Regions from separate parts of the Allobosea sp. GW823-FHT02B03 genome, predicted to be linked through region 2. Evidence: riboswitches for the same ligand, from Rfam matches in the RefSeq annotation. Region 2 holds a riboswitch; the other holds the start of a gene.
The links. A riboswitch is a leader RNA that binds a small molecule or an ion and turns the genes downstream of it on or off. The one in region 2 is predicted to bind cobalamin.

Region 1: another riboswitch for cobalamin. It lies ahead of AC1REK_RS25890 (ribonucleoside-diphosphate reductase subunit alpha); the one in region 2 lies ahead of AC1REK_RS18845 (ABC transporter substrate-binding protein).

The regions. Positions count from the first base shown of each region.
Region 1 is NZ_JBXAJY010000008.1:258,561-262,769, reverse strand. It holds gene AC1REK_RS25895 (TonB-dependent hemoglobin/transferrin/lactoferrin family receptor) at 1-1,533, opposite strand, end outside; cobalamin riboswitch at 1,806-2,006, shown strand; gene AC1REK_RS25890 (ribonucleoside-diphosphate reductase subunit alpha) at 2,119-4,209, shown strand, end outside.
Region 2 is NZ_JBXAJY010000005.1:367,385-371,593, reverse strand. It holds gene AC1REK_RS18855 (NAD(P)/FAD-dependent oxidoreductase) at 1-867, opposite strand, end outside; gene AC1REK_RS18850 (LysR family transcriptional regulator) at 1,027-1,935, shown strand; cobalamin riboswitch at 1,955-2,166, shown strand; gene AC1REK_RS18845 (ABC transporter substrate-binding protein) at 2,441-3,466, shown strand; gene AC1REK_RS18840 (FecCD family ABC transporter permease) at 3,463-4,209, shown strand, end outside.

The DNA of each region.
Region 1 (4,209 bases), on a different contig from region 2:
GGCATAGAGCGAATAGGTGTCGTCGAGCCTGAAGAGCGTCCCGACCTGCGGGATCAGCTTGTGGGAATCGATGTCGCGCGGTTCCTTGCCCGGCACGATCACATAGCCGGCCCCGATGCTCGGCTCGATCTTGTAGTTGGCGTAGCGAACGCCCGGCGTGATCGTCCAACGGCCGTTCAGCAGCTCGATCTCGTCCTGCAGGAAGAAGTCGTAGCGCGTGGTGGTCGCATTGGCGAAGTTGAAGCCGCCGGCGATCGTCGTGGTGGTGACGCCGGTCGTCATGTTCCGGACGTCGTCGCGACGCTCATAGTCGGTGTTGGTGATGTCGCCCTGGAAGCCGTAGGTCAGCTTGTGGAAGGTCGAGCCCAGCGCGAAGCTCGACTTGGCCTCGATGTCGAGCTGCGAGAACTTCTCGGAGTAGTCGAGGATCCCGCGCGTGTAGCGCTGCTGGCCATTCGCCAGTGTCTGAAGCCGCTTATTGGTCATCTCGCGCTTCTGCGGCGAGAAGGACGCCTGCCAGCGGATCGAGTCCAGGAAACTGGCGCCGACATCCCACTGATGCTCGAGGGCGATGCGCTGGCGCGACTTCACCTCGTCCCGCACATAAGGACCGTTGCGGGTGCCCAGGCTGACGACATTGTAGTCCCACAGCTGGTTCACGCTCGAAGAGTTGTCGAAATACTCCCCGGTCAGCTTGAAGGTGTGGTCGGTCGTCGGTTTGAAGACCAGCTTGCCGAACGCGTTCCACACCGTGCTGTCGAGCGGATTCAGCGTGTCGCAGCCGATATAGCGCAGGCTCGGCACCGGGCAGCCCCAGCGGCCGCCATTGGCGCGGGCACGGCTGAGCTTGGCTTCCTGCGCGGTCGTGTGGCTCAGTCCGACGATGGCCTCGAGCGTCGGCGTCAGCCTGAACGCTGCGGTTCCGGTCTTGGTGAAAGCGCGGTTGAAGCTGTCGTAGTTTGCATCGAGCTTGACCGCGTAGGGCTTGTCCTTGCCCTTGAGCAGATCCTGTGGGTCGAGCGTACGGAACGAGACGATGCCGCCGAGGGCATCCGCGCCCCAAAGCACCGAGCCCGGTCCGCGCACGATCTCGACGCTCTTCAGGAAGGGCATGTCGACGAAGTTGCGGTTGCCGTCGGTGATGCGCTCGATCACGCGCGATCCGTCGACCTGCATCTGCACGCGGTTGCCGCCGACGCCGCGGATGTTGAAGCCTTCGTAGTTGCCGAAGGGGTCCGTCCCGCTGGTGATGCGGTTGACGCTGACGCCGGGCTGGTAGCGCACGAGATCCTGGATGTCGCGGGTCATGCGCTCTTCGAGTTCCGTGCGCGGAATGACCGTGACGTTACCCGGAACATCCAGCGCCAACTTCTCGCCGCGCGTGGCCGTCACGGTGATCTGGTCGAGGGAAATCGTCCCGGCCTGCGTGCCAGCAGGCGCGGTTTCCCCGACAGACTGGGCATGAGATATCGCGATCGGCGACGCCGAAAAAAGCAGTGTCGCGATTAGGTATAGATTGTAATTGTTCTTCATAGCAGTGACCCAGCCCAAAGATGCGGCTGTCTACTATGTGATTCTGGATCTTCGCAAATAGATTCATTTTTCCTAGGGCAATAAATAACTGGTTAAATTCTAAATTTAGCGTTCCGTTTGTATTGATTATCTATTTTAATTATCTGAAGTTTGGTTTGTTGCTGTAGAAATTCTAATCTAAATGCGCTCGAGATTTGACCCGCGCTCGAAATGACAGGCCCCTCCGACGGCTTGCTGACGTGCGATGGATTGACAACGGTGACGCGCGTGCCACTAGATATAGTGGTCACGGTCTCTCGAATCACCGGTTCGAGAGCTAAGAGGGAAGCCGGTGGAACACCGGCGCTGCCCCCGCAACTGTAAGCGGCGAGTTCGCGTCCATCCGTAAGTCACTGGGGTCGAAAGGCTCTGGGAAGACGGGACGAGAGCTATGACCCGCGAGCCAGGAGACCTGCCGCGACCTCGTTGAACGTCCTCGGGCGGGGTGTCCCGGTGGTGCGCTTGGCAGGTCGCGGCCTTGTGGTGCCGCGTGCCTTCTCGACGCAACCGCTCTGGCCTTTGCCCCCAACATTTGGGGTTGATGCCATGTCTCTTTCTCTTGAAGCCGAGCGGCCGGTTGCCGTTTCTCCGGCCGCCGATCTCGCGGTCACCAGGGCACCCGGCAATGAACCCGGCTACCAGGTTATTCGCCGTAACGGCGCGGTCACGCCGTTCGATCCATCGAAGATCTCGGTCGCGCTGACCAAGGCGTTTCTCGCCGTCGAGGGCTCGAACGCTGCTGCCTCGCGTCGCATCCACGAAGCCGTCGCGGAGATGACCGAGCAGGTCGTGGCGGGACTGACCCGCCGGGCCGCGAACGGCCGCACCTTCCATATCGAGGACGTCCAGGATCAGGTCGAGCTCGCGCTGATGCGCGGAGAGCATCACAAGGTCGCTCGCGCCTATGTGCTCTATCGCGAGGAGCGAGCCCGGGAGCGGGCCAGGGCGGTTGCCGAGATGCAGCCGGCGACCGCTTTGGCACCAGCATCCCACATGAAGCTTGCTGACGGCACGATGGTGCCGCTCGACGCTGCTCGCCTGGAGAAGGTCGTGCGCGAGGCCTGCGCGGGTCTCGACGGCGTCTCGGCCGAGCCGATCCTGACGGAAGCGCGCCGCAACCTCTATGACGGCATCTCGCTCGACGAACTGGCGCTGGCGCCGATCCTGGCCGCGCGTACGCTGATCGAGAGCGAGCCGAACTACGCCAAGGTCTCGGCCCGCCTTCTGCTCGACAAGCTCCGTCGCGAGGCGCTGAGCTTCGTCCATGGCCATGCCGAGCAGGCGACGCAGGAAGAGATGGCAGCCGGCTATGGCGAGTATTTCGCGGCCTATCTCAAGACCGGCATCGCCAACGAGCTGATCGACCCCGAACTCGGCCGCTTCGACATCGCCCGCATCGCCGCCGCTCTGAAGCCCGAGCGCGATTTCCAGTTCGACTATTTAGGCTTCCAGACGCTCTATGACCGCTATTTCCTGCATGTGCGCGGCAACCGCTTCGAGCTGCCGCAGGCCTTCTTCATGCGCGTCGCCATGGGCCTTAGCCTTCGCGAGATCGACCGCGAGGCGCGGACGATCGAGTTCTACGACCTGCTCTCGTCCTTCGACTTCATGGCCTCGACGCCGACGCTGTTCAACTCGGGCACGCTGCGTCCGCAGCTCTCCTCCTGCTTCCTGACGACGGTTGCCGACGATCTCGACGGCATCTTCAAGGCGGTGAAGGACAATGCGCTGCTGGCCAAATACTCGGGCGGGCTCGGCAATGACTGGACGCCGGTGCGAGGCCTCGGCGCCCATATCAAGGGCACCAATGGCGAGAGCCAGGGCGTCGTGCCCTTCCTGAAAGTCGCCAACGACACGGCGATCGCGGTCAACCAGGGCGGCAAGCGCAAGGGTGCGGTCTGCGCCTATCTCGAGACCTGGCATGTCGACATCGAGGAGTTCCTCGACCTTCGCAAGAACACCGGCGACGACCGCCGCCGCACCCATGACATGAACACGGCGAACTGGATCCCCGACCTGTTCATGCAGCGCGTCGAGGCCGGCGCCGACTGGACGCTGTTCTCGCCCGACGAGGTGCCGGACCTGCATGACCTCTATGGCAAGCCCTTCAAGACGGCCTACGAGGCCTATGAGGCCAAGGCTGCGGCCGGCCAGATCAAGGTCTTCAAGCGCGTGAAGGCGCTCGATCTCTGGCGGCGCATGCTGACCATGCTGTTCGAGACCGGGCATCCCTGGATCACCTTCAAGGATGCCTGCAATCTGCGCTCGCCGCAGCAGCATGCCGGCGTGGTGCATTCCTCGAACCTCTGCACGGAGATCACGCTCAACACCTCGGCCGACGAGGTCGCGGTCTGCAATCTGGGCTCGGTCAACCTGGCCGCGCATGTGACTGCGAACGGCCTCGATCAGGCGCGGCTGGCGCGGACCGTGAAGACCGCGATGCGGATGCTCGACAACGTCGTCGACATCAATTTCTACACGATCCCGGAGGCGCGCCGCTCGAACCTGCGCCACCGCCCGGTCGGCCTCGGCCTGATGGGCTTCCAGGATGCACTCCAGACCCTGCGCCTGCCGGCGGCGTCTGAGGAGGCGGTCGCCTTCGCCGACAACTCCATGGAGGCGATCAGCTTCCATGCG
Region 2 (4,209 bases):
CGTCACGGCGTCGGTCGTCTGGTCGGCGCGGTGGTCCTCGCGGCTGCCGCCGATCAGGAACTGGCCAGTGACCAAGGGATCGATGACGAGGCCGATATGGGCGTTATCACGGACTATGCCGCGCTTGGCGGCTAGATAGGAGGCCGCCATCAGATGGCCGTCGATCGCTGGCCGGCCGGCGGCGGCGCGGTCGGTCACGACCATCTGGCCCTTCCGCGGGATCAGGACATCGCCGAGACCGAGCAGGCCGACCGAGCCGATCCCGGCGGCGACGAGGACGGCGTCGGCCGCCAGAAGCTCGCCGCGGATCGCGACCCCGACGGCCTGCCCACCCCGCATGACGATTTCGGAGACGGGCGCATTGCGCCGAACCGCGACGCTGCTCCGCTGCAGCAGGCGCTGGGTGATCTCGTAACCGAGCGCGTGGCCGTCATCGGGGATTTCGAGGGCGAAGCAGACGCCGTCGCCGAGGCCCGGAATGCGCGCCAGCAGCGTCGGCCGGTCGACATCGAGCACGCGCTCGCCGGCGGCGGCAAGATCGGCGCCGTGCTCGGCGACGAGATCAGCTTCGAGCGGCGTACGGGCGACCAGGAAGGTCGAGCGGCGATGGAACAGACCGCGCAGCAATCCATCCGCCTCGCAGCTTCCATAGAAGGCGCGAGCATGGCGGGCGAGGTCCATCATCGGCCCGGGCTTCTTGCTCGCGACCGAGACCGCGCCGTCTGAAGCGCCGGTCGCGCCGGCCGCCGGACCGGAGGCATCGAGCAGCGTGACCCGCGCCCCGGCCGCCGCCAGGAAATGCGCGGCGGCGGCGCCGACGATTCCGGCGCCGATCACGGCGACATGGAGGGAAGGAGAGCGGGCCATGCGAGGCGACGGGGCGTCCTGAAAAGCGATGCGCGACCCTCGGTCGCTTCGCCTTTCGGGTCGATCCAAATGATCCGCCCCGACTTGCGCCATTGTTTGAAAGTGGCGGAAGGCCGCCGCCTATGGATATGAGTGGGGCTCCCCGCCGCGGAACGAGCCATGCGCGAAGCCAATCTGACGCTGATCCAGACCTTCTTCATCGTCGCGCGCGACGGCTCCTATTCGGCCGCGGCCCGCAAGCTGGGGATGAGCTACCAGTCCGCCGCCAACCATGTCCGCCGGCTCGAACAGGTGCTGGAGGAGCGCCTCGTCCTCTCAGAGCAGGGCGCCAAGACGGTGACGCTGACGCCGCGCGGGCGCAGCCTCTACAAGCTCCTGCTGCCGGAGCTCGACACGGTCCTGGCGAGGCTCGACCGCACGCTCGACAAGGAGCGGCCGGTGCTGCGCATCGGCCTGCCGCAGGCGATCTTCTACTATCTGCTGCCGCCGATCCTGGCCCGGTTCCGGGAACTCTTCCCACAGGTCGAAATCCTCGCCTATGAGCGCGACACCTCCCTGCCCGAGATGATCAAGGATGGCAGCCTCGATCTGTGCATCACCGAACGCTATTTCGGTGACCCCAACGTGCCGCAGCATCTGGTCTGCACCTATCGGCCGGCACTGGTCTTCCCCACCGCCTGGGGCGCGGCGCCGGCACCGGGCGAGATTCGGGAATGGGCGCAGGGGCGCCCCTTCGTGACCTATGAGCCCGGCCAGCTGCTGCGCAACCTCGCCATCGACTATCTGCGCCCCGACGGGTCGGAGATGGAGATCGCGATCTCGACCTCCGGCAGCTCGAGCGTGAAGCGCTGCGTCGAGGCCGGGATCGGCTTCGCGATCATTCCCGCCTGGTGCCTCGATGGCAGCGAGACCAGCATCGCCGGACTCGAGATCGCCGAGTTGCCGGAGATCCCGATCTATTTCGGCGAAGCGAGCTTCCTCGCCCGCAACCCTTATGTCGTGACGCTTCGCCAGCTCTGCGGCAACCTGATGCAGACGGCGTCCGGCCCGCAGATCCCGGCCGCTTGACGCCGCTTCGCGCCGATCTATGGTCTGGCCCGATCATGGTTCTCCAGGCGTCACGCCCTGGAGCTAAGAGGGAATTCGGTGAGGCGCGCAGCGCCGAGGCCGAGGCTGCCCCCGCAACTGTAAGCGGCGAGCTCTCCACCCATCGTCCACTGGCGCTCCGGTGCCGGGAAGGCCGGGCGGAGCCAGCATCGACCCGCGAGCCAGGAGACCTGCCCTGATCATCGGAAGGTCTTTCGGGCGGGGTGCTCCGGAGGGTTGCGGACAAGCGCGGGACGAGGATCCCGCCGCTCCGTCGCAATCGCCTGCTTCCCGCCTTCATCTCGGGGAGCGATGAATCCAGATGCCCATCTCTACGAGCGCCGCCGGCGCCTTTACTCGCACCAGCTTGACAGGTCGCGGCGCAGCCCTCTATCAGTTTTGTTATAACATTACATATCAGTTCAAGTCGCGCCGGCTTGGCTCATGCCTCGGCGCTGGCCGTTCTCTCCCGCCTTCGAAGGGTTTCATGCACATGGTCCAGCGTTTCTCTCTCCCGCTGGCCCTGGCTGCCGGCCTGTGCCTCGCTTCCGGCGCGCAGGCCGCGCCGACGCAGTATCCGCTGGCGCTGGAGAACTGCAGGGAGACCATCACCTTCAACCAGGCGCCGAAGCGCGTGGTCGCCGTCGGCCAGACGCAGACCGAGATCCTCTACGCGCTCGGCCTGGGCGACCGCGTCGTCGGCACCGCCGTCTGGTTCAGCCCGGTCGCCAAGCCTTATGAGGCGGTGAACGCCAAGGTGAAGCGGCTCGCCGACAATGATCCCAGCTTCGAGGCGGTCGTCGCCCAGGAGCCCGACCTCGTCACCGCGATGTTCGAATGGCATATCGGGCCGAACGGCATCGTCGGGAAGCGCGACCAGTTCGCCAAGGTCAAGGTACCGACCTACGTTTCCCCGACCGACTGCGTCGGCAAGGACAATTCCGGCCCCGGCGACGGCGTGCGGACCAAGATGTTCTCGATGGAGCTGGTCTACCAGAACATCCGCGAATTCGGCGCAATCTTCGACGTGTCCGACCGCGCCGAGGCCCTGATCGCCGAGCTGAAGGCACGCGAGGAGAAGGCGGTGCAGTCGGTTGCCGGGATGAAGGCGCGGGACGTGCCTGTCGCCGTCTGGTTCTCCAGCAAGGACATCAAGGGCGATGCCTTCATCGCCGGCAAGAACGGCGTGCCGGCCTATATCCTGTCGAAGCTCGGGGCCCGCAACGTCATCACCACCAATGAGGAATGGCCGCTGGTCGGCTGGGAGAGCATCGCCGCCGCGAACCCCGCCGTGATCGTCGTCGTCAAGATGGACCGCCGGCGCTTTCCCGCCGACGATATCGATCTCAAGCTCAACTTCCTCAAGACCGACCCGGTGGCGAGCAAGCTCGATGCCGTCAAGCAGGACAGGATCGTGGTGATGGATGTCGGCGCGACGCGCGCCGGGCTCGACACCGTCGACGGCATCGAGGCGCTGGCACGCGGCATCGAGCGCTTCGGCCTGGCGCGGTGAGCCACTACCCCGTCCAGCCGAACTGGCCGGCGCGGATCGGCATCGCGTTCGCAGCGCTCGCCGCGCTGGTCTTCGCCATCGCGCTCGCCGTAACTATCGGCGAGATGCGGATTCCGTTGGGGACCGCCTTCCAGGCGCTTGGCAACGGGCTGTTCGATCTCGGCTATCCGGTCAGCGCGATCCAGCAGGGCGTGATCTTCGACTACCGGCTGAGCCGGGCGCTGCTGGCCGGGCTGTGCGGCGGCGCGCTGGCGCTGTCGGGCGCGATCCTGCAGGCGCTGCTGCGCAACCCGCTGGCCGAGCCCTATATCCTCGGCATCTCGGCCGGCGCCTCGACGGGCGCTGTGGCAGTGATGATCCTCGGCTTCGGCGGAGCGGTGCTGACCGTCTCCGGCGGCGCCTTTCTCGGCTCGGTCGCGGCGCTGCTGATCGTCGCGCTGCTGGCCGCCGGCGCCGGCGGGGCGAGCGACCGCGTCATCCTCGCCGGGGTCGCCGGCTCGCAGCTCTTCAACGCCGCCACGGCGACGATCGTCACGACGCTCGCCAGCGCCGAGCAGGCGCGCGGCGTGATGTTCTGGCTGCTCGGCAATTTCGGCGGCGTGCGCTGGCCGGACGTCTTCGTCGCGACGCCGGTCGCACTCGCCGGCTTCGCGATCTGCATGCTGCACGCCAAGGCGCTCGACGCCTTCGCCTTCGGGGCGGACGCCGCCGCCTCGCTCGGCGTCGCGGTGACGCGCGTGCGC